3 regions of the Vibrio rubrogenes genome follow, and region 2 is predicted to be linked to each of the others. Evidence: predicted binding sites of a transcription regulator. Region 2 holds the regulator's gene; each other region holds the start of a gene.

Region 1 (7,736 bases), on a different contig from region 2:
GTATTGGTGTCGGTGGCTTACCGGGAATTCTTTCAATTCAACCGCAGTTCTGGGGCACTTTTTTACTGGCGATGTTGGTTGCGATTGCTGTTCCCACGCTATTGACCTTATTTTTGTATAAACGTGCTCAGGCGAAAAATGCAGTTGAAGTGGCGGATGCATAATCGGTTTCAGGGGTGAAGTTTATGACTATTTTGTTTTCTTTATTTTTAGGTAAGTGAGTATTGATGATGATTCAACGGGTATCAACTGATGAATGGTGGAAGACCGCGACGGTATATCAGATTTATCCCAAAAGTTTTTGTGACACGAGTGGTACCGGGACTGGTGATCTACAAGGTGTGATCTCAAAGCTGGATTATCTGGCAGAGTTGGGGATTGAGGTGATTTGGCTGACTCCGGTTTATCCCTCTCCAATGGTCGATAATGGTTATGATATTTGTGATTATTATGATATCCATCCTGAATTTGGCACATTAAGTGATTTTGAGCGCTTACTGGCAGAAGCCCATCGGCGTCATATCAGAGTGATGATGGATATTGTCGTGAACCATACCTCGACAGCACACCCTTGGTTTCAGGATGCGTTGGGTAATTTGTCCAGTCCTTATCGGGACTACTATATCTGGCGCCCCGCCAAAGAGGGGGGAGTACCAAATAACTGGCAGTCAAAATTTGGCGGGAGTGCCTGGGAGCCGGATTTAAATACAGGTGAATATTATCTGCACTTGTTTGCGAAAGAGCAGGCTGACTTAAACTGGGAAAATCCACACGTTCGTGAAGAAGTGAAGAAGATAATCTCATTCTGGGCTGAAAAAGGTGTGGATGGTTTCCGGCTGGATGTCATTAACCTGATCTCGAAACACCAGAATTTTCCGGATGATGATGAGGGGGATGGGAAACGTTATTACACCGATGGTCCGAAAGTTCATGAGTTTCTTCAGGAGATCAGTACAGCTGTGTTTCAGAAATATGGCTGTGTTACGGTCGGAGAAATGTCTTCGACGACTGTTGAACACTGTCGTCGATACTCGGCACTGGATGGAAAAGAACTCTCAATGGTCTTCAATTTTCATCATTTGAAAGTGGATTATCCCAATCATGAAAAGTGGGTCAATGCACCGTATGACTTTATTGAACTGAAAAAGATTTTCAATCATTGGCAAACGGGCTTACATGACTCGGGATGGGGAGCTTTGTTCTGGTGTAATCACGACCAGCCTCGGGTTGTCAGCCGTTTCGGTCATGAGTCTCAATATCGGATCGAATCAGCAAAAATGCTGGCAGCAACACTACATATGATGCAGGGAACACCTTATATCTATCAGGGTGAAGAAATAGGGATGACGAATGCGGGATATGGTTCGATCGAACAATACCGGGATATCGAAAGTCTGAATATGTATGACATTCTGGTTCATCAACAGGGAATGGCGGAAGAGGAAATGCTGGACATTCTGGCTCAGAAATCCAGAGATAACGCTCGTACCCCGATGCAATGGAATCATGAATTGTATGCTGGATTCAGCCGGGTAAGGCCGTGGATTGATGTGGCAGAAAATTATACTGAAATTAATGTCGCTGCTGCACTTCGGGAGCCTGAATCAATTTTTTATTTCTATCAACAACTGATCCGGTTGAGAAAAGAACTGGACGTGATTACTTCCGGAGATTACCGGGATCTGTATCCGGATGATAAAGCGATTTGGGGATATATCAGACAATCAGAACGGCAATCGCTGATTTGTCTGAGTAACTTTTCCGGCCTGTTGCAATACTGTGAGTTATCTCCCGATATTATCCGTCGTCCGGCACGCTATCTGTTGGGAAATTATACCGGTCTAAATATGCAACATGTAGAGAAATACCAACGGTTAAGGCCTTACGAAACTCGTATTATTTTGTTGGATTGATGACTATGGTGTGGAACAGAATGGTTATGGTCCGTTGTTGACGGATGACAGATAAGAAAAAAGCCAGCGATACGCTGGCTTTTCTATATGGTGGAGGGGGACGGATTCGAACCATCGAAGGCAGTGCCGGCAGATTTACAGTCTGCTCCCTTTGGCCACTCGGGAACCCCTCCGGAGTGTTTTGTCATGCCTGAATTATTTTATCAAACCATTTCATTGAATCAAATAATTCAACCATGTTGAATATGGTGGAGGGGGACGGATTCGAACCATCGAAGGCGGAGCCGGCAGATTTACAGTCTGCTCCCTTTGGCCACTCGGGAACCCCTCCAGGGTGTGCACTTTATAGTGAAGAGATATTCCCGATTCATCTCTTCGGTGCGGGGCGCATCATAGCAAACCTATACGGCCTGTAAAGCCTTTTCTAATAATTTATGACTGAATGATGTCTTTTTGGACAAATGTGCTATTTCTTATTCAACACCAGGTTATGTAAGACAAAATCCTCTGTACTTTATTGTTTATAATCACCATCGTTTATAATGAACCGTAAGTGACAGAATATCGGGATGGTTTATGGTTCATCGCAAGTACCACGTTGAGTACGGCTGCGCTGAGCACTGAAACAGCAATCGTCGTTGGGGAGAGGTAAAATAACGATGCACAGACAATTGACGCATCAATACATAATTGTGTCTTACCTACAGAAATCCCTAATTTATCCTGAATAAATAAGCACAAAACGTTGAACCCGCCTAAGCTTGAACGGTGGCGGAAAAGGATCAACATCCCCAGCCCCATGAAAAGCCCTCCCGTGATCGCACAGTAAATAGCATTGACATGTGTCAACTGAATTAGGTGTGAAAATAGATCGGTAAACAGAGAGACCAGTAGTCCGGAAATCAGACTGTTCAGCGCGAATCGGCGGCCAAAGCGTTTCCAAGCGAGCAAATAAAAAGGGGCATTACATAGCAGATACAGCACCCCAAAGGAGTAGGGGGTGAACTGATTGAGTAATAGTGCTAATCCTGCCGTCCCGCCGGTAATAGCATGGGCCGCTTGCAGAAACATAATTCCCTGTGCAACCAAAAAGCTGCCGGTAATGATGGCAATGATATCTTCCTGAAATGTGTGCTTTTCCATCGATAGTCAAAAAGTATTGGGATAATTTGCGGAGAATACTAAAGAAAAGGTGACGTTTTCGGTAGCTAGAAACGATAAATTCAGGTAAACCTATGTCTTTGGTACTTTACATCATGTAAACCTGAAAGTTGACACTCATGATTGCTATCGTGGTGTGACTTTTCGGTATCATGAAAAAACTGCATGATAATTTGTATATTTGGGCTTTATGACATAAATCAATTTAGGTAGAATACGCGCCAAATTAAGTGACGAAAACGTTTGCGTTAAGTCAGAATGTAGTTTTATTAAACTTTCCAGTCAATCTGAGTCAGGAGATACAGATGCTTAAGCGTGATATGAATATCGCTGATTATGATGCGGATCTTTTCGCAGCCATTCAAGAAGAAACTCTTCGTCAGGAAGAACACATTGAACTTATTGCTTCAGAAAATTACACCAGCCCACGCGTCATGGAAGCTCAAGGTTCTCAGCTGACCAATAAGTATGCAGAAGGCTATCCTGGCAAGCGCTATTATGGTGGTTGCGAGTATGTCGATAAAGTTGAAACATTAGCGATTGAACGCGCATGTGAACTGTTTAACTGTGAATATGCAAACGTTCAGCCTCACTCAGGTTCTCAGGCGAACAGTGCCGTGTACATGGCATTATTGAATCCCGGCGATACGGTTTTAGGGATGAGTCTGGCTCACGGTGGTCACTTAACGCATGGTTCTCCGGTTAACTTCTCAGGTAAACACTATCATGTGATCCCTTATGGGATTGATGAAACTGGTCAGATTAACTATGACGAAATGGAATCGCTGGCTGTTGAACATAAGCCGAAAATGATTATCGGTGGATTCTCTGCCTATTCACAGGTTGTGGATTGGGCTCGGATGCGTGAGATTGCTGATAAAGTCGGTGCTTACCTCTTTGTCGATATGGCACATGTGGCAGGTCTGATTGCTGCCGGCGTTTATCCAACGCCTGTTCCGCATGCTCACGTTGTTACTACCACAACACATAAAACACTGGCTGGCCCTCGTGGTGGTTTGATTCTGTCGAACGCTGGTGAAGAGATGTACAAAAAACTGAACTCTGCTGTATTCCCCGGTGGTCAGGGTGGCCCTCTGATGCATGTGATTGCGGCAAAAGCGGTTGCGTTTAAAGAAGCGATGGAGCCTGAATTTAAAGCATATCAGGCTCGCGTTGTGCAAAATGCCAAAGCGATGGTTGCTCAGTTTCAGGCGCGTGGCTATAAAATCGTCTCGAATAGTACCGAAAACCACTTGTTCCTGGTTGATCTGATCGACAAAGATATCACCGGTAAAGAAGCGGATGCGGCACTCGGTGCAGCGAATATTACCGTCAATAAGAACTCAGTACCAAATGACCCACGGAGTCCGTTTGTGACTTCAGGTATTCGTGTCGGCACACCGGCAATCACTCGACGTGGTTTTACCGCTGATGACGCGAAAGAGTTGGCAAACTGGATGTGTGATGTGTTGGACAACATCAATGATCCAAGTGTGATTGATGCGACGAAAGCAAAAGTTCTCGAAATTTGTAAGCGTCTCCCAGTTTACGCATAAGTGACCGCTCATTTGGTGATAAAAATAAACCCGCTGAAAGCGGGTTTATTATTTTGAAATAAAGCGTATTCACAACGAAACAAGAGATTCAAAAGTGTCTGTGAAAGGGTAATCAGCGATTGAGAATATTATCTCAATGCGGGATTAATCTTTAGAAATGCTCAGTGTTGTACCTGATTTACATTTGAATAAGTAGTAGTTTTCACTTTCAGTAAATTTGCCTAACCCTTCGCCGTCACAGTAATCAATGTTGATCCCACGCATCACTTCGAGTGTGCTTTCTGATTTGAGGGCAAATTTAGAGCCGTCGGCACAAACGATGCGGACTCGTCCTGCATTATCCAGTGAGTAGACTTGCACGTCGGTATTACAAAGCTCAAAAGACGCTTCACGGTAGTTGTCTTCTTTGGTATTTGAAGCACAACCTGCGAGTGTGACCGAGAGTCCGATAATGCCCCAGATCGTGGCTGTTTTCATCATATATATCCTTACATCACAGTGAATTCAAGTTGCTCTCTAGACTATAGAACAACAATCATAGATTCAATATTACAGCTCAAATTATGGCAATCGTTTCACATTTGCAATGAAGGTTATTTCTGAGCGAATCCAAAGCATTGATGTGAGAGAGCGTGCCGCAGGGAGAGTAATCAGGCCGATGCAATGCACCGGCAATCGGGATTATTTTACTTCAACACCTTTGGCTTGCAGATCGGCATGATAGGATGAACGAACAAATGGACCACACGCAGCATGCGTAAAGCCGAGTTCAAGCGCAATCTCTTTCAGCTCATCAAACTCTTCCGGTGGCACATACCGTTCAACGGGTAAGTGATGGCGGCTTGGTGCCAGGTATTGCCCCAGAGTCAGCATAGTTACACCATGTGCACGCAGATCTTTAAGCACTTCGACAATCTCTTCTTTAGTTTCACCCAGTCCCATCATCAGGCCTGATTTGGTTGGGATGTCCGGGTGTTGCTGTTTGAATTTTTGTAATAATTCAAGAGACCATTTGTAGTTTGCGCCGGGTCTGACTTTCCGGTACAAGCGCGGTGCGGTTTCCAGATTGTGATTGAATACATCAGGCGGGTTATCTTGCAGGATATCCAGTGCGGTATCCATCCGGCCTCGAAAATCAGGCACCAGCGTTTCGATACGGATATCAGGGTTGAGCGTCCGGATTTCTCGGTTACAGTCCACAAAATGTTGGGCACCGCCATCACGTAAGTCATCTCGGTCAACCGATGTGATCACAACATATCTGAGTTTCATATCCCGGATGGTCTGCGCGAGTTTATGAGGCTCTTGCGCATCCGGTGTTAAAGGACGCCCATGTGCGACATCGCAGAAAGGGCAGCGACGCGTACAAATCGCCCCCAGAATCATAAAGGTTGCGGTGCCATGATTAAAGCATTCTGCCAGATTGGGGCAGGACGCTTCTTCACAGACAGAATGTAGATTATTCTTGCGCATAGCAGATTTAATATCCTGAATACGCTGGCTATCTGTTGGGAGTTTAATCTTCATCCACGCGGGTTTACGCAGTTGCTCTTTCTGTTCGGTCGGCATGTTTTTGACCGGAATCAGTGCCATTTTATCAGCGTCGCGATATTTGACGCCTTTTTCCATTTGAATTGGTTTGCTCATGATATTGCTTCTGTTCTGAATTCTATATGCTCGTAACCCAGTGTTGTTACAAGCGTTGTGATGAGTTGTTCTTCGACGGTTTGCATGTCGGACGGACCACCGAGTTCACTGACCTGAACCATCTCCATACCTTGGTAGCCACAAGGGTTGATTCTTAAAAATGGTGATAAATCCATATTGACATTCAGAGCCAGCCCATGAAAAGAGCAGCCTCTGCGAATTCGTAGTCCCAGAGAACAGATCTTTTTATTCCCGACATACACACCGGGCGCATCTGCTCTGGCCCGTGACTGAATATGAAATGTATTCAGTGTTTCGATGACAATATTTTCAATGTGTGTGACGAGTTCTCTGACGCCAAGTTTCTTACGTTTTAAATCGAGTAGAAAATAAACAACCAGTTGCCCGGGACCATGATAGGTGACTTGCCCGCCGCGATCACTCTGGACGACGGGGATATCTCCCGGGTTGAGAATATGTTCTGCTTTTCCGGCTTGACCCTGAGTAAAAACAGGATGATGTTCAACCAGCCAGACTTCATCACAGGTTTCATCTGTTCGCTGGTCGGTAAAATCGTGCATCGCTTGCCAGATAGGCTGATAGTCCTGTTGACCGAGTCGTTTGATAACGAGTTGGTTCTCCATAGTATGACTCATCCGCGATAAATAAAGTATTTGGATTATAAACTGCTTCGAGCAATGGAACTACTCAATGATGATAAAAAAATGGCCGCATCTTTAGATGAGCCATTCTAACGATTTGATTGATAAGGAAAGATTACCTGTGTTATTTTTTCAAAAAAAATTGAATCTTTCAAAAAATAATAGAGTTTCGCGGATGTGTATCCGGTTATCGATCCCGCTTACAGAACCATGCGCACAATATCGATCTCACCTAATTCTTTGTAGAGTGTCTCGACCTGTTCGATCGATGTTGCGGTGATATTAACGGAAACTGAATGATAGTTTCCTTTTGCGCTTGGCTTGACGGTCGGGCTGTAATCTCCGGGAGCATGACGCTGTATGACCTCAAGAACTAGTTCTGGTAACTCCGGTTTTGCATGGCCCATAACCTTGTAGGTAAATGAACAAGGAAATTCAAGCAAGTCTTTCAGTTTAGCATCTGAGTTTATTGTTAACATAAGTGCAACTCCGGCTGAGGTCGATAGATAGGGGGGGAATAATACTGATTAATGACACGGATCTCAAGATACACTTTTATGCACAAATTGTGTGCATTTGTGTGGTTTCTCGCAAACTTTTGCGGTTTATTGAATGATTTTAGTTATATAAAGTAAGTTGATATTCTTATTTTGAATTTGCCGGGATGTTGTATAAACGAAGGGAGTGGTTCTGGAGAAAAAATAAATGTATAAAGATTAATATGTTAGTGAAATGCTATGCAGATGAGGGTGATTGACCGCGGTAAGTTTTATATTGAGCGTATCGTTTATGCAACT
Region 2 (7,736 bases):
AACGTTTGTGGATGCCGATGATCGCCGCGTCAAGATTACGGATAGTCTGGTGTCGGGCGGTAGTTATATTCAAGGGGCGACAATTTTTAAATCAATTCTTGGTTATCGGAGTAATATTGCTGCTGGTTCTCATATCAGTGAATCTGTTATTTTAGGTGATGGAAAGATTGGTGCCGGTTGTACGATAAAGCGGACTATTATTGATAAGCATGTTGAAATTGCACCCGGCACCGTGATTGGTGAAGACTTAGAATTGGATAGGAAACGGTTCTATGTCTCTGAAGGGGGAATTGTCGTGATTGCAAAAGGAATGAAAGTTGGATTCTAACATGGAACAAATCGATGTATGGTTTACCGTTTCAGAAGTTGAAGGGATTGTAAAAAGTGGTGGCTTGGCTGACGTTGCAAAAGCGCTTCCGACGGTTTTGAGTGGCATGGGGCATCGTGTAAGAATTGTGTTGCCGGGTTATCGTCTCGTGCCGGATAAAGCTGACACAGCTGTGATTTTGGAGACTGAACTGTCTCATTGGCCCCATACAGCGTATCAAGTTCGTAAGTTTGACCGGGACGGTGTTGAAATTTACTTGATTGACTGTGATAAATATTTTGATCGGCCAGAGCTGTATTCTGAACATAATCGGGCCTATGCCGATAATGGGGAACGCTTTGGATTCTTTTCTGCCGCGGCACTGGATGTTTTGCCCAAATTGGGGATTCAGCCCGATATCATTCATACCAATGACTGGCATACCGGATTTGTCCCTTTTCTATTAAAAACACGTTATGCCAACGATCCCTATTTTCAGCGGATGAAGAGCATATTGACGATCCATAATGCCCTGTTTAAGGGGGTATTTTCTTATGATGAATTAGAGATTATCCCTGAATTGCATTTAAGCGGTATGACATCCCTACAGTATGGTCACGGTTATGTGAGTATGCTCAGAGTCGGCATTGCGTATGCAGATAAGATCAATGCCGTTAGTCCTCACTATGCTGCGGAGTTATTGACACCACTTGGTGCTCACGGATTAGTCGATGATTTTGTCCGCCGTGAAAGAGATCTGTTCGGTATTATTAATGGCTGTGACTATTCGGAGTGGAATCCGCGCATTGACAGTTATATTCCACGCAATTACACCAACGAGCCTGATTCGTTAAAAGAAGGGAAAGCAACCTGCAAACGTCAGCTACAGGAAGAGTTGTTATTGCCAATCCGGGATGTCCCCGTGTTTGGGATGGTCTGTCGTTTGACCTATCAAAAAGGGTTCCACTATCTACTACCGATTCTGGAACAGTTTCTGCGCAATGACGTACAACTGGTGATTGTCGGGACTGGGGAGCCGGAGATTGCGAATCGTCTACACCAGATCTCTGCGACGTCATCACAGAAATTTGCGTTTGTTGATGCTTACAGTAACCGTTTTGCTCATTTGGTTGAAGCTGCTGCGGATTTCTTTCTGATGCCATCTGAGTTTGAAGCGTGTGGATTAAATCAGATCTATAGCATGGCTTATGGCACGTTACCGATCGTTCGAGAGGTAGGCGGCCTGAAAGACACGGTTTTTGACTATGACCATTTCCCGGATAAAGCGACGGGGTTCAGTTTTATGGAACCGACTCCGGAAGCATTACTCATCTGTATGCAACGTGCATTACTGTTCTACTTACAGCATCCAGAGAAAAAGCTAAATATACAGTTGCGTGCGATGCAGCAAGATTTCCGTTGGGAAGATTCTGCTCAGCAGTATGTTCGGATGTATGAAGCCGCGTTGATGGGCTACTAAACGTATGCATTGAATCTCATTCTCTTGAGAAACAACAAATGATAAAAAACAACAAAGCACCGTTAACGGTGCTTTGTTGTTCAGGCTCAATGACCAAATGGGAGTGTATACTTTGGGGCATGTATACGATAGGGGGAAGCTTGTTCAACAAATTAAATTTGCCGAGCCAGCTCATCGCGTCTTGCCTGAGAAATCACTGACCAGTGCTTTCCTTCAATCGCACCTTCTAATGCCCATAAGAGCTCTAGCGGTGGTTGTGTAGAAGGATGAGAGTTCAAAATCGCTTTATATGCACTGAGAGAACCTCTCTGATGAAGTTCTTCAACGGAATGAATACCTGCTTTGCGTAGCATCCGTTCGGTTGCCAGGCGAAGATTCGGTAGATCTTTCAATCGTTGCGGTTTTGTCTCTACATGAGTCGTTTTTTCATCTTTTGCATTCAAATAGGCTTGTTTGGCGATATTAAGAATCGTATTGACATCATCCCAATAGTCAGCGGGAAGTGCAAAATACTTAGTCACAACAGGAAAACCGCGCTTTGTATACACATAAGGTTCAAAACCTTTTGCTTTAAACGTTTCCAGTGAGTGACTGTCTGCTCGTATATGTAGTTTGTCTTGAACGACAAGTGCAAACATTATGTCGTTTACGAAAATACCAAACCCGCCGAACATTGAGCGTGATTTGACACGGCCCAGTTGTTCAAAAAGCCGCATTGAATCTCTAAGAATTGGTTTATCCATGCTTTACGTCTCGGTGTATTTTTAAATGAATACGCCACCAAAGTCAGGTCCGAGAATTTAGCAAAAGAATGCAGGAAGTATGTTAACAAAACGTCAAATGATTGACGAACATGAAATGCATTTTTGCCATCGGTAACCCCGCTACCTATCATCTTCATGGTTTAGGCCGGAGGCTTTGCGTCCCATCTTTTCAGATGGTTTGCCCTGTGCGTGACACTTTTCCAGTACGGAATTATGAAGTAACTATCCTAATAATCACTCCACAATGTGTGATTCTAGTCCAATTAATAAAGGTTATCAATAGAAAGAAAGTGGTTGGAGGAATGACCTCCCTCCAACAAAATGTCAATCAGGTGTTAATTTTTGTTTAAATCTTTAACGGTATTGCGTTCCACAATTTCAGGATGCATTTCAAACGTACGGCGCTCATGTTCTTTACTTTTGATCCGTTCCAATAAGATTTCAAAAGCATTTTTTCCGACCCGACGTTTCGGTTGGTGAATGGTTGTCAGTGGCGGAGAAAAATATTCAGAGATCTCAATATTGTCGTAACCGATTACCGAGATATCTTCAGGAACCTTGATGCCTCTTTGTTGTAAACGGCTCATCAGTCCCAAAGCCATCGTGTCATTGAAGCAAAAAACCGCAGTGGGTTGTTCATCCATCGCAATAATTTTATCAGCCGCCAAAACCGCAGTATCACACTCAAAGTTGCCTTCCAGAATCCAGTCTTCATTGGGCGTCAAACCCACTTCAGCCATCGCTCTGCGGAAGCCCTGAATCCGCTCCAGACAAGCTGCTTTTGACAACTGTCCACTCAAACAAGCGATCTTGCGGTGACCTTTATCAAGCAGATATTTAGTTGCAAGATAGCCGCCTTCTTCTGAATTATCGATAATTTTGTCAGCTTGAGAGCTTTCTGGGCCCCAGTCCATAATGACTTTGGGAATATCATTATACGCTTCCAGCATTTCTAAAAGTTCGGCGGTCAGATCGGAGCACATGACTAACATCCCATCGACCCGTTTCTCAGCCAGCATCCGGATATAGTCACGTTGTTTTTCATATAAACCACCGGTATTACACAAGATGAGCGTGTAGCCTTGTCGGTAACAATAGCTTTCAACACCGTCAATCACTTCAGAGAAAAAGGGGTTGGTAGACTGCGTCACTAACATCCCGATTGTACGCGTTGAGTTGCATTTCAGACTCCGGGCTACGGCACTTGGTGCATAGTTCAGTGTCTTCACGGCTTCCATGACTTTTTCCTGAGTCGTTTCTGCCACAAATCGAGTTTTATTAATTACATGTGAAACAGTTGTTGTTGAAACTCCCGCCAAGCGGGCAACGTCTTTTATCGTAGCCATAGGTATTGTCCTGTCGCTTATGCTGAAGATCCAGCAATCCGGAGCAAATTACAATTGAAAGTTGAGTTATGAAGATTTTATCTACTGATATAATCGGATAACCCGTACTGAAATTACATTGCGAGGTTATCCGGCAATAAGGACAAAAACCGCTAAATTTAGCGGTTTTTGTCTGGTATAGAATATGCTTTAACCGCGAATTCTAGACTGCCGGTTCCGTAATAGCAATCAAAATGAGGAACTCGGCTGTTTGTTCCGAGCCTGAATCGGACTAACATAGGGAGATAGCATCATATTACAGCTCTTGTTTCACCGGTTCAGAGACGGTCGCTTCCTGATTGGCGACCCAGTTTTTCAAATAGTGCCAAAATTTTCCCAATGTTTCATGCCAATATTTCTCCGTCTGCTCAAGATAAATCGCTTTAGGGGCATATTTTATCCACGGTTGCGCTATATTTTTATAAGACAGGTAGTTGGTCGGTGCCGGGATTGGATTGAGTCCGGCAGATTGAAATTCATGCAATGCGCGATCCATATGACTGGCAGATGTGACGAGTACTAATTTTCTCGGTCCGACAAAACTTGCGGCTAACTGGGCTTCTTCCCAAGTATCTTTCGCACTTTCCAGTAGCACGATATCTGATTTTGCCACACCGAGTGATAAGGCAACTCTTGCCAACATTCGGGCATGACTGAATAGGGTACCGCCGGCATATCCGGAAAGAATCAGGCGAGCCCCCGGGTACATCCGCATAATCCGGATACCTTCTGTGAGTCGCATCAGTGCTGAGCGACTAAGCTGAGATGTCGGTGGGAGCTGATCATCGACGACATGACCACTGCCGAGAACCATGATGTAGTCGATGCTACCTTCAACGGGTAAAAAGGCCGAATACTTGCGTTCCAGTGGTGCGAGAAGGCGATCAGAAACAGGTTGAAATGATGCCAGAAACAGCAATGTGTAAGAGAACAGAACAATCAGGCAACCGGTTTTCCTTTTGGTTGAAAACATAATCATCATCAAGCCGATAAAACCGATGATGAGCAGGGCGGGAAGGGGCATCATTAATGCAGATATGATTTTTTTAAGCTCAAACATATAAGAAATAGTCCGAAAAAACAGCAATTGAGATTAAAAACGAATAATCCTCTTTATTCCTGCCATTCCTATGACAGAATAGCAGCACGATTCGTTATCATAACTCAAGCTACTGTGACTGAAGATCGCAATTTCGACGATATTGCCCACAAATTTGCAAAAAATATATATGGCTCTGACAAAGGTATGATCCGTCAGATCATTGTGTGGGAAGATATTCAAACTATTTTAACATCATTTTCTCCGGAACAGTTCCCACTTTCGGTGCTGGATGCCGGTGGCGGGTTGGCACAGCTATCGCAACGGCTCGCGATGCAGGGACATCAGGTGACGTTATGTGATCTTTCTTCTGAAATGTTGCAGTTGGCGCAGACCGATATTGAAAAAAATGGTCTGCTTGCGCAGTATCGCTTTGTCCATGCGGCAGTGCAGGATATGCAACAATATATCGCCGATCCGGTTGACTTATTGATGTTTCATGCCGTGATGGAGTGGTTGGCTGACCCGAAGGATGCGCTGGAAAAATTACTGGCTCAGGTCCGGAGCGGTGGCGTTGCGTCTATCATGTTTTACAATCATCACGGATTGGTGCTGAAAAATGTCATATGCGGAAATATTCCCCATGTGTTGGATGGTATGCCATATCGCAAACGATTTAAGTTGCAGCCGCAAAAAGGCCTGAATCCAGAGGCGGTCTATCAATGGATAGAAGCTTGTGGATTCAGTATTGAGGGTAAAAGCGGTATTCGTTCATTCAGTGATTACATTGGTAATCGCCAGAATATGGGGGAATACAGTGAAGAAGATGTACTGGCGCTTGAAAGGCAATTATGTCGGCAAGAGCCCTATTTATCTCTGGGCCGTTATATTCATGTATGGGCCAGAAAAAAGTAAAAATGATGGAAACAATGATAGACGAATTGGCGCAACAAGCCGAAGTACAACCAATCGATGAATTGGTTGGATGGGTCAGGCAGCATGACTTGTCTCTCAACCTGGATACTGAGCGGCTCGCTTTTTTGATTGCGATTGCCGTATTGAGTCGGGATCGATTTGATGACGAACTCGGTGAAGGGGAATTACATGATGCATTTGCAATCGTTACTCGATTCTTTGATGAGACCGGGGAAGCGTCCGCTTTTCGGGCCAATAACGCGATCAATGATTTGGTTCACCAACGGCTTATCCGGCGTTTTACCAGTGAAGTGACCGATGGTGCGAGTATCTATCGGTTATCACCATTGGCGATTGGCATCACTGATTATTATCTGCGTCATCGTGAATTTTCTAAACTGAAACTATCGATTCAATTGTCGATTGTTGCTGATGAAATGGCCAAGGCCAAAGATGCTGCTGAAAAAGGTGGCACTGTATCTCACTGGCAAAAGAATGTTTATGGGGTTTTGAAATATTCCGTGGGTGAGATTTTTGATCAAATCGATCTCAACCAGCGGGTAATGGATGAGCAGCAACAAGAAATTAAAGAACAGATTGCCCAGTTGTTGAACAAAGACTGGCGTGATGCGATTCAGAACTGTGAATCACTCTTGTCAGAGACATCATCAACGTTGAAAGAGTTACAAGACACGCTTCAGGCTGCCGGTGATGAAATGCAGACGCAGATTCTTGATATTCAGGAATGTGTTTATGGTGAATCCGAGCTGGATTTTATTGAGGAAATATTATTTCAGCTACAAATTAAACTAGACCGAATTATTAGTTGGGGCCAACAGGCCATTGACTTATGGATCGGTTATGACCGTCATGTCCATAAATTTATCCGAACCGCAATTGACATGGACCAAAACCGTGCGTTTAGTCAGCGTTTGCGTCAATCAATGAATGACTACTTCGCGGCACCTTGGTTCCTGACCTTTGCCGATGCGGAGCGCTTTATGGACATGCGGGATGAAGCCTTGGTTCTCCGGGACGATGAAGTCACAGGGCAGGTTCCCGAAGATGTTGAATATGAAGAATTTCAACAGGTCAACGATGTGTTGGCAGAACAGATTGGTGAAATGCTCACCGTGCATAAAGATCAAGGTACACCGATTGATCTTGGCATCATTTTAAAGAATTACCTCACAGAACATCCAAGAACGCATCATTTTGATTTAGCCAGAATTGTGGTCGATCAGGCAGTTCGGCTGGGATATTCAGCGTCTGATTATCAGGCGATTCAGCCAGATTGGCAGGCAATCAATGAATTTGGTGCAAAGGTACAAGCAAATGTCATCGACAGATATGAATGAATATATGCCAGAGAAACTGGTCAAAGCACTTTCCAATCCGCTATTTCCGGCATTGGATAGTTTATTACGTGCCGGCAGGCATGTTTCCGGTGAAGATATGGATAATCACACATTTTTGTCCGATTTTGAGCCTGAGCTGGCCCAGTTCTATCAGCGTTATAATACCGAGCTGGTTCGGGCCCCTGAAGGTTTCTTTTATTTAAGGCCGCGTTCCACATCATTGCTCAATCGGAGCGTGTTATCTGAACTCGACATGTTGGTTGGCAAGGTGCTTTGCTTTTTGTATCTCAGCCCTGAGAGACTGGCCCATGAAGGGATTTTTACCCATCAGGAATTATATGAAGAGTTGCTTACGCTGGTCGATGAGAAAAAGTTGATGCGCTTGGTGACTTTCCGGGCCGGCGGGTCGGATCTGGATCGGGAAAAGCTGTTTGAAAAAGTCAGGACGTCGTTACGAAGACTGCGCCGAATGGGAATGCTAGTCGTTC
Region 3 (7,736 bases), on a different contig from region 2:
CCGCATTTCTGGATGTTGCATGTCATAAACATTGGACGATCTTTGAAGCCTTTTTTCATACAGAGCACGTTGCACATGATGACGCGTCACAAATGACTTGTCAGGAACTAGCCCCGGATGAACGTTTGTGGAAGAAAGCACTCCAAAATCTGTCATTGGGGCGTAGTGATCAAGAAAATCTGATGATTTTGTCAAAGTTGGCAAGGGCGGAAGGGATAAATGCGTTACAAGTGATGATGCCTTATGCTTTGGATGCACAACAGCTTCGTGAGATTGAAACGCTGGGGTGTCATGCGACTCAGGTAGTTGAGGCGGATGAACTGTTGATTGAGTGGTAAATTGAAGTGAGACTATCAGTTATTTGAACCCGCTCATCGTCAGTATCGCGATGAGCGGATGATGATATCGATCAGCCGGTTGATGCAATCATCGGTTCTGCTATCGAAGGTTTGGTTATCGAAGCATTATGCATGCTGAATAAGACCATACTCTCGGTCAAGTATCTCAACAATTTCTTGTTTTGGATTGTCACTCAGATGGATGGGATGACCCGTAATCTTTTCGGCAATACTTGTATAAGTTTCGGAAACATCCAGTAGTGCTTGCAATGGTAAGGCATTGTCTCTGGCGAGAGCCTCCCGTTCAGGCATTCGCGCTTTGTTCAGCAGAATATCCGGGTCTGGGAAGTAGTTCAGCAAAAATTGACGGAAGCCTTCTTTTGAATTTTCAACGATATGACCAGATGCATATTGCTGACCATCCCAGATTCGGGATGAATCCGGTGTACCGACTTCATCCATATAAATGAGTTTATCTTGTCCCTGAGCATCGGTGACATAACCAAATTCAAACTTGGTATCGACGAAAATCTGGTCAATATCAGCGAGCGCCTGACTGATCACATCAAAGCCTTCTTTGAGTAACTTTTCATATAAACCGATATCTGCCGGACGACGGAAGTTAAACGCTGCGTAGTTTGCTTCAATATCTTGGCGGCTAATGTTGACGTCATCGGCCTCCGGTACACCGGGAATTCCTTTGAGAATCCCTTTGGTTGATGGTGTAAGCAGGAGTTCAGGCAGTTGCTTATCTTTTTCTAACCCTTCGGGAAGCTGGATTCCGCAAAATTCTCGCTCACCTTTGTCGTACGCTCGCCACATTGAGCCTGTGATGTAGTTACGGCAGATTGCTTCAATTTTAATGGGTGTGGCTTTCTGAACAATCCAGACAAACGGGTGGGGGATATCAAGAATATGGCTGTCTGCCAGGCCGTGTTGGCGAAACAGTTTGAACCAGTGGTTGGAAATCGCGTTGAGTGCAGCCCCTTTTCCCGGAACCCCGGCAACACCACCTTCAGCATGCCAGATACAGTCAAAAGCAGAGATACGGTCACTAATCACCATAATTGCCAGCGGGGCATCTGCTGCAACGTTGTAGCCTTTTTGTTCAATCAGGCGACGGCTGTCTTCTTCGGTTAACCAGTAAACGGAACGCACTTTTCCACTATGAACGGGTTTGCTGGTGCGAATGGGGAGGTCGTCATTGACGGCGAGAATTTGATCGGCGAGGCTCATTCAGACATTCCTATCTAAAAAGTAATCGGTTCAACTGACAGATACCCGTTGACCAGACACAGAGTGACAAACATCACGGGATATCCGATTTCTGAGCGCATCATACCAGAACTATTTTTCACTGCCAGAGAAAAAGCAAACGTTTGCTTTGGGGTGGTATTTTTTAACCAGTCACGGATTAAAAAAATCCCCTCGCGTAGATTCGAGGGGAAGAAAAGGGGATTGCTTATGTTGTGTTACTTGTTGTCGAATGAGTCTTGCTATTTATTTTATTCGTCGCGGCTCGTTAGTCGCGTCGGCTAGTGGTAGCAGTGGCTCGGATCCGCCACGAAGAAAACCTCACAATGGTATTGTTTACCTAATTGTATGAGTTGTGTTTGCGCTTGTTCAGTGAGTTGTTGTGAAGCCACAATAGCGCAGGCATTGCCTGATAGAATGGCTTTACGGATCACATGATATTCATCCATTGTCCGTGAGGGCCTCAGTTGTACGACTTGATGACCCGGAATCTTGTGTGAATCAAGTGAGCGCAGATCCGGCCGGTAGGATTCAGATGTGACCAGAATCCACTGTGGCAGTCGAGAGAGTTGTGCCAAACGATCATAAAGCGAGCTTTCCATGGCACAGTATCGGGTCGCACCTTCAGGTGTATGACGACCGGCATAGTGGAGGGCTCCGGATGAGTTCATGAAATCATTCAACAAACGCATAATACTGTTTCCTTATACATGCTGTTCGTATATACAGTATTTTATATTGAATGACTGATCAAGCAGGAATTGGCGTAAATTTGTACTTTTCTGTTATCAAGATCTCATTACTGAATATTTTCTTGCCGTGAGTGCGAACTGGTGTGGGAATACACAGGTACAACACAGCCGTCTGTCAGCCGTTTTAAATTGAGCGAGTTAGTGATCGTGAAACAGATACATAGCGGCGAGTTGCGATATTGTCGCGATAAGCAGTATGACGGATACTATGACTGGGCTCTGTATGGTTTGGAGCTCTATTGTGCCGAGCTGCTTTGCTGATGGGCTAATAGTGATTTTAATGCTTGATTCAACCGTTTCATCTCTTCATCACTACCTTTCATGTCAGGGTGATAAATTTTGCTCAGCTGTTTATAACGTAGTTTGATTTGTTTGATATCCGGTATTTCTGTGGCTGAGAAACCGAATAAGGCACAGGCTAAGTCGAGGTTCTGTGGATGAGCCGGTTGTTGTTTGAGCTGAGTTTGTTGTAAACGCTTAAGTTCTTGAAACAGCATGGTCATCTGTTGTTTCTGTTTACGAATGGTTTGTTCCTGCTGTTTGATTTTTTGTTGTTGCGTGTTGGTGCCGGACTGAATCGGCAACGACTCTGACGGTTGTGTCTGAACCACGGGGTGAGTTGCTTCCGCTATTCTGAGCTGTTTTTTGAGTCGAACAGAAACAACCCCCAGCAACGCCACTACCAGCATCAATATTGCCGCGATCACGCTGGATATGATCTGCGGCAGAGTAAATTGAGTCGCATCTTGTGCGTTCTTGAAAGCGGGACTTCCGGGCACCGGAGAGGATGCAGGATCGACTGCTTGCGCATCTTCGAAGGCTTTTCTCTGTGAAATCTCTTTCATTCTGCGGTGATTGAACTGTTGTTCGAGTAACTGGCTATAGCGTTGCTCTGCGATTGGGTTGGACTGGCCTGCAATCCGATACCAAACCAATGCTTGCGTTTCACCCGACAGGTCTGCGACTTGTTCATAGAGTTGACCCAGTTTGAACTGTGCCGCAGTGTCCCCCTGCGTTGCTAGTCGGGTCAGCCAATAGATCGCTTGTGTCTTATCCGGTGTGACACCGTTGCTGCCATTGAGATAAGCATTTGCGACCTGTAGTTGTGCCTGCGTATGGCCGTTTTCTGCGGCTTGTTCCATCCAGTAAAAAGACTGCTTGGGGTCGGCTTTTACCCCATCTCCCTGTTGATAATGCAAGGCAAGTTGGTACTGTGCGTTTCTATCACGCAATATGGCTTGTTGACGTAGGGTATTGATGTCGGCTGCATGAGCAGATGCAAGAACCAGCAGCAAACATATCAGTAATAATCTCAATCGCACTCCCGATCCCTGTTGAATTGGTTTCGTTTTCACCCGTTGTTGCATTCTGTCTTTGAGTTGCTTCGCACCCGGCCAGTAGCGAGAGCAGAGAAAGCATGATGATAGTTCGTTTCACTGAGATACTCTCTGATCGTTATTCCTATATCATGAATCAAAATTATCTATCACATTGTAGACAATAATTCGGATGAATTATTTCAATAATTTTGGTGCCTGTGCACCATCAATCGGTCTGTTGACAGAAATTTTACGTCCCTTTTTCAATCCGGTTTCGTAATCTTCGGTTAAATTTTTCATTGCTTCTTTCAGTTGTTTCTTAAACGTTTCCCGGTCAATATTCTGGAATTCACGATCAATATAGCTGTTGATTTTATCTGCTGAATCTTGATCGGGGGTGATATCCGGTAATTTTTCCAGAGCGCCTTCGATCCAACCGGATACAAAAGAGTTGACCCGGCGTGACACTTCTTGTGTCGAGGTGCCACTGCCAGCAAAACTATTGCGAAACTGACCGGTTTGCTCGTTCATTTCACGATAAATGACATCAAAGGCAAAAGCAGCAAAAATAGCGCGATCCGCTTCACCGATAAACTCGGCTCTTTTCAAACCTTTATGATTGAGTAATACGGCTTCTACGCCAAACTTGGTGTTGATACCCCGGATAATTCGGAGCAGGTGGCTGCTGATTTGGGTTGGTAGCAGGTGAGAAGACTGGGTTTTTCCCATTTTGATGAATTCAATATCATCTTTGTGCAGACCATATTTTAACATCAGGCTATGCGCCATTTTGATGGCACTTGCCGCCTCATTCACATTAGCGGAATTACCAAGTTCCAAGCATTTAGCGATTTTTTTAAGGGCTTTTTCTTTATTCATTGACCTGAAATATAGGGAGTTGAGATGTACAGCAAAGTCCGTCATTCTAACTTTTCTGACCGAAAATGGAAAGAATGAAAAGAGAGTCGTCAGTCGCAACTGACGGGGGATGACGGCGAGTAGCGGTGTGACCGGCGTACCGTTAATGCCAGCATGATGAGCAACCGTTGAGGAGACGATGAAGTCGAACGGATCCGGATAAAGTGACTTTTATCCGGATAAAATCAATGGGTGGTGCTTATAAACCGAGTTGATCGAGTAAGTCAGCTGCGTTGGACTCTGAGGAATCATCGTTTTGATTTTTCTGATGATTGCTAGAGGATTGAGTGGATGAAGCTTGTGCGGATTGTTGCCATGTGGATTCCAGAATATCGTCTGGGTTTTCATCTTCGGAAACTTCAAATTCTTCTAACTGAATGAATTCGGTTTTATCCATTGCAAGCTCAAGATAGAAAATGTTGTTTTTTTCAGTAGAGAAGGTAACCCGGCGCGCTTGAGGACGATCGAGATTGGTATCAACAGAAAGCAAAACTTGTTTGTTCAATGACAGCATTTTCGGCTGGTTTTGGGTAATGTTGGTCTGTAGCTCTTTGCGAACTTTATTGGTGAAATCACCAACGAGCTGATTCATCAGTTCGCCTAATACATCACCGACTTCGTCCGATGTATGTAGTACGGCCAACTCTTCTTCCGGCATCCCCATATTACGCATGTAATTACTGTAAATCTCCAGTGCTGCTTTGGCATTGAAGTTAATGACAACCAATCCGGTAAACCCGCCATCAAAAAGCACAAAACAACCAAAATCAGGTTTGAGTGCCGTTTTGTTAATTTTCTGAACCATAGCAGAATAATGGATCTGCGAAGCGGTTGCTGTCGTAAGCACCTTAGAAACAGACTGGCACAACATCAGCAGAATATCTTCTGTGGTGACTACTTGACTTTTTTTCATATGATTGTCCATCAAAATATTTCAACAACAAGGCATCACATCATGCCTTTTCCTATTCTTGAACCGAGATTCTGTTTTAATCGCCTCATTAAATGTTGTAAAGTGACCCAACTCAAAGATCAAGAACAAAAAGTATTAACCCATCGCTGCATTGAAGTCAGCGTTGCACGGATAGGAAGCAAATGTTACCAAGACTTCACCATCAATCCGATATCGATCCCGTCATATTCCAATTTTTACAAGAGCTTGAATCTCACGAATTTTCCGGTGATATCGAAACGCACTATTCAAGTCGTCTTGCGGTGTCTACAGACAATAGTGTTTATCAGCAGTTACCGCAAGCAGTCATTCATCCAAAAACAACAGAAGATGTTGTACTGATTGGGAAAATGAGTGCGAAATCGGTTTATAAAACAGTGACCTTTTCAGCGCGGGGCGGTGGAACGGGAACCAATGGTCAATCGTTGACGAAAGGAATTGTCGTCGATTTATCCCGTCATATGAACAACATTCTGGAAATCAATCCGGAAGAAGGGTGGGTTCGTGTGCAGGCCGGAGTGATCAAAGATCAACTCAATGACGCCGTCAGACCTTATGGTTATTTCTTCTCTCCCGATCTTTCCACCAGTAACCGGGCGACGCTCGGTGGTATGATAAACACCGATGCCTCCGGACAAGGGTCGTTGAAATATGGTAAGACCTCGGATCATGTACTGTCGTTACAGGCGGTATTTGCCGATGGTTCGATACTGGAAACGGATCTGTCGGCTGGATTGCCGGAGCAACAGACCTATGCTGCCAAAGCTCTGGCCGTCACCGAATCTGTTTGTCGGGAAAAGCGGGCTCAGATTCTGGACAAATTCCCGCCCTTGAATCGGTTTTTGACCGGTTATGATCTGAAAAATGCACTCGATGAAACCAATGACACGTTTAATTTCACGCGCGTTTTGTGTGGTGCTGAAGGGTCGTTGGCATTTATTACTGAAGCCAAGCTGAATTTAACACCGATTCCCAAGGTGCGGATGCTGGTCAATGTCAAATATAACAGCTTTGAGTCAGCTCTCAGAAATGCGCCATTCATGGTTAAAGCCCAGGCCTTATCTGTCGAAACGGTCGATTCGACAGTGTTGAATCTGGCAAAGCAGGATATTGTCTGGCACAGCGTCAACGATTTATTGTCTGACGTTCCCGGCAAAGAGATGCAGGGCATCAATATCGTTGAATACGCAGGGCAGGATCTGGCTGAAATCGAGTCTCAGGTTCAGGCGTTGACTGATAAACTGGATCAGATGCTGGAAAACGAAGAGGCTGGCATTATTGGCTATCAGGTTTGTCAGGACTTGGCCAGTATCAATCGTATTTATAATATGAGAAAGAAGGCGGTGGGATTACTCGGGGCAGCGAAAGGCCGGGCCAAACCCGTCGCATTTACGGAAGATACCTGTGTGCCACCAGAAAATCTGGCTGATTTTATCGCGGAATTTCGCACCTTGCTCGATTCTAAGTCACTGGCTTACGGGATGTTTGGTCATGTAGATGCGGGGGTATTGCATGTGCGTCCTGCATTGGATATGTGCGATCCGCAACAAGAAGCGATGATGCATCGTATCTCGGATGAAGTGGTTAAACTGGTCGCCAAATATGGCGGTTTGATGTGGGGAGAGCACGGGAAAGGCTATCGTTCCGAATATGGCCCGGAATTCTTCGGTGAAGAACTGTTTCAGGAGCTTCGGCGGGTGAAGGCTGCTTTTGACCCGCATAATCAAATGAACCCGGGGAAAATCTGTACACCGCTGGATAGTGATCATCAACTGGTGAAAGTCTCGGATGTCAAACGGGGTTATTTTGACCGCCAAATCGATATTCAGGTTCGTGACAGTTTCAAACAGGCGATGGAATGTAACGGTAATGGTCTCTGCTTTAATTATGAAACCAGCTCTCCGATGTGCCCTTCAATGAAAGTGACAGCGGATCGACGCCATTCTCCGAAAGGTCGGGCAGGATTGGTTCGCGAATGGCTGCGTCAGTTAACAGAACAGGGTGTTGATATTCTTGATTTGGAAAAACAAACCTTGAACTCGACGTTATCGGTTAAAACGCTGATTGATCGGATTCGTCATGCCTGGCGGAAAGAGCAAGAGAGTGATTTTTCTCATGAAGTTTATGAAGCGATGAATGGATGTCTGGCGTGTAAAGCCTGCGCCAGCCAATGCCCGATTAAAGTGGATGTTCCGAGTTTCCG

Evidence for each region. Region 2 encodes PurR, which represses purine synthesis genes. Its sites were predicted from a motif close to TNANGNAAACGTTTNCNTNA; they were not measured.
Region 1: glyA (serine hydroxymethyltransferase) is a predicted target of PurR. The motif match lies at 3,306-3,325, and genes of this name have one in related genera.
Region 3: AC55NX_RS10245 (phosphoribosylaminoimidazolesuccinocarboxamide synthase) is a predicted target of PurR. The motif match lies at 1,706-1,725, and genes of this name have one in related genera.

The regions. Positions count from the first base shown of each region.
Region 1 covers NZ_JCARSY010000002.1:198,453-206,188, reverse strand. The annotation lists gene treB (PTS trehalose transporter subunit IIBC) at 1-164, shown strand, start outside; gene treC (alpha,alpha-phosphotrehalase) at 231-1,913, shown strand; tRNA gene AC55NX_RS03055 (tRNA-Tyr) at 2,002-2,086, opposite strand; tRNA gene AC55NX_RS03050 (tRNA-Tyr) at 2,160-2,244, opposite strand; gene AC55NX_RS03045 (YitT family protein) at 2,451-3,056, opposite strand; gene glyA (serine hydroxymethyltransferase) at 3,380-4,630, shown strand; gene AC55NX_RS03035 (hypothetical protein) at 4,775-5,107, opposite strand; gene lipA (lipoyl synthase) at 5,312-6,277, opposite strand; gene lipB (lipoyl(octanoyl) transferase LipB) at 6,274-6,921, opposite strand; gene ybeD (DUF493 family protein YbeD) at 7,140-7,418, opposite strand.
Region 2 covers NZ_JCARSY010000005.1:111,931-119,666, forward strand. The annotation lists gene glgC (glucose-1-phosphate adenylyltransferase) at 1-328, shown strand, start outside; gene glgA (glycogen synthase GlgA) at 330-1,787, shown strand; gene AC55NX_RS05835 (TfoX/Sxy family DNA transformation protein) at 1,940-2,530, opposite strand; cyclic di-GMP riboswitch class I at 2,659-2,744, opposite strand; gene purR (HTH-type transcriptional repressor PurR) at 2,887-3,897, opposite strand; gene elyC (envelope biogenesis factor ElyC) at 4,193-5,023, opposite strand; gene cmoM (tRNA uridine 5-oxyacetic acid(34) methyltransferase CmoM) at 5,111-5,890, shown strand; gene mukF (chromosome partition protein MukF) at 5,905-7,248, shown strand; gene mukE (chromosome partition protein MukE) at 7,226-7,736, shown strand, end outside.
Region 3 covers NZ_JCARSY010000011.1:69,178-76,913, reverse strand. The annotation lists gene AC55NX_RS10250 (transporter) at 1-338, shown strand, start outside; gene AC55NX_RS10245 (phosphoribosylaminoimidazolesuccinocarboxamide synthase) at 465-1,574, opposite strand; gene AC55NX_RS10240 (hypothetical protein) at 1,874-2,284, opposite strand; gene AC55NX_RS10235 (tetratricopeptide repeat protein) at 2,581-3,660, opposite strand; gene AC55NX_RS10230 (DUF2786 domain-containing protein) at 3,859-4,542, opposite strand; gene AC55NX_RS10225 (DUF3334 family protein) at 4,781-5,494, opposite strand; gene ydiJ (D-2-hydroxyglutarate dehydrogenase YdiJ) at 5,677-7,736, shown strand, end outside.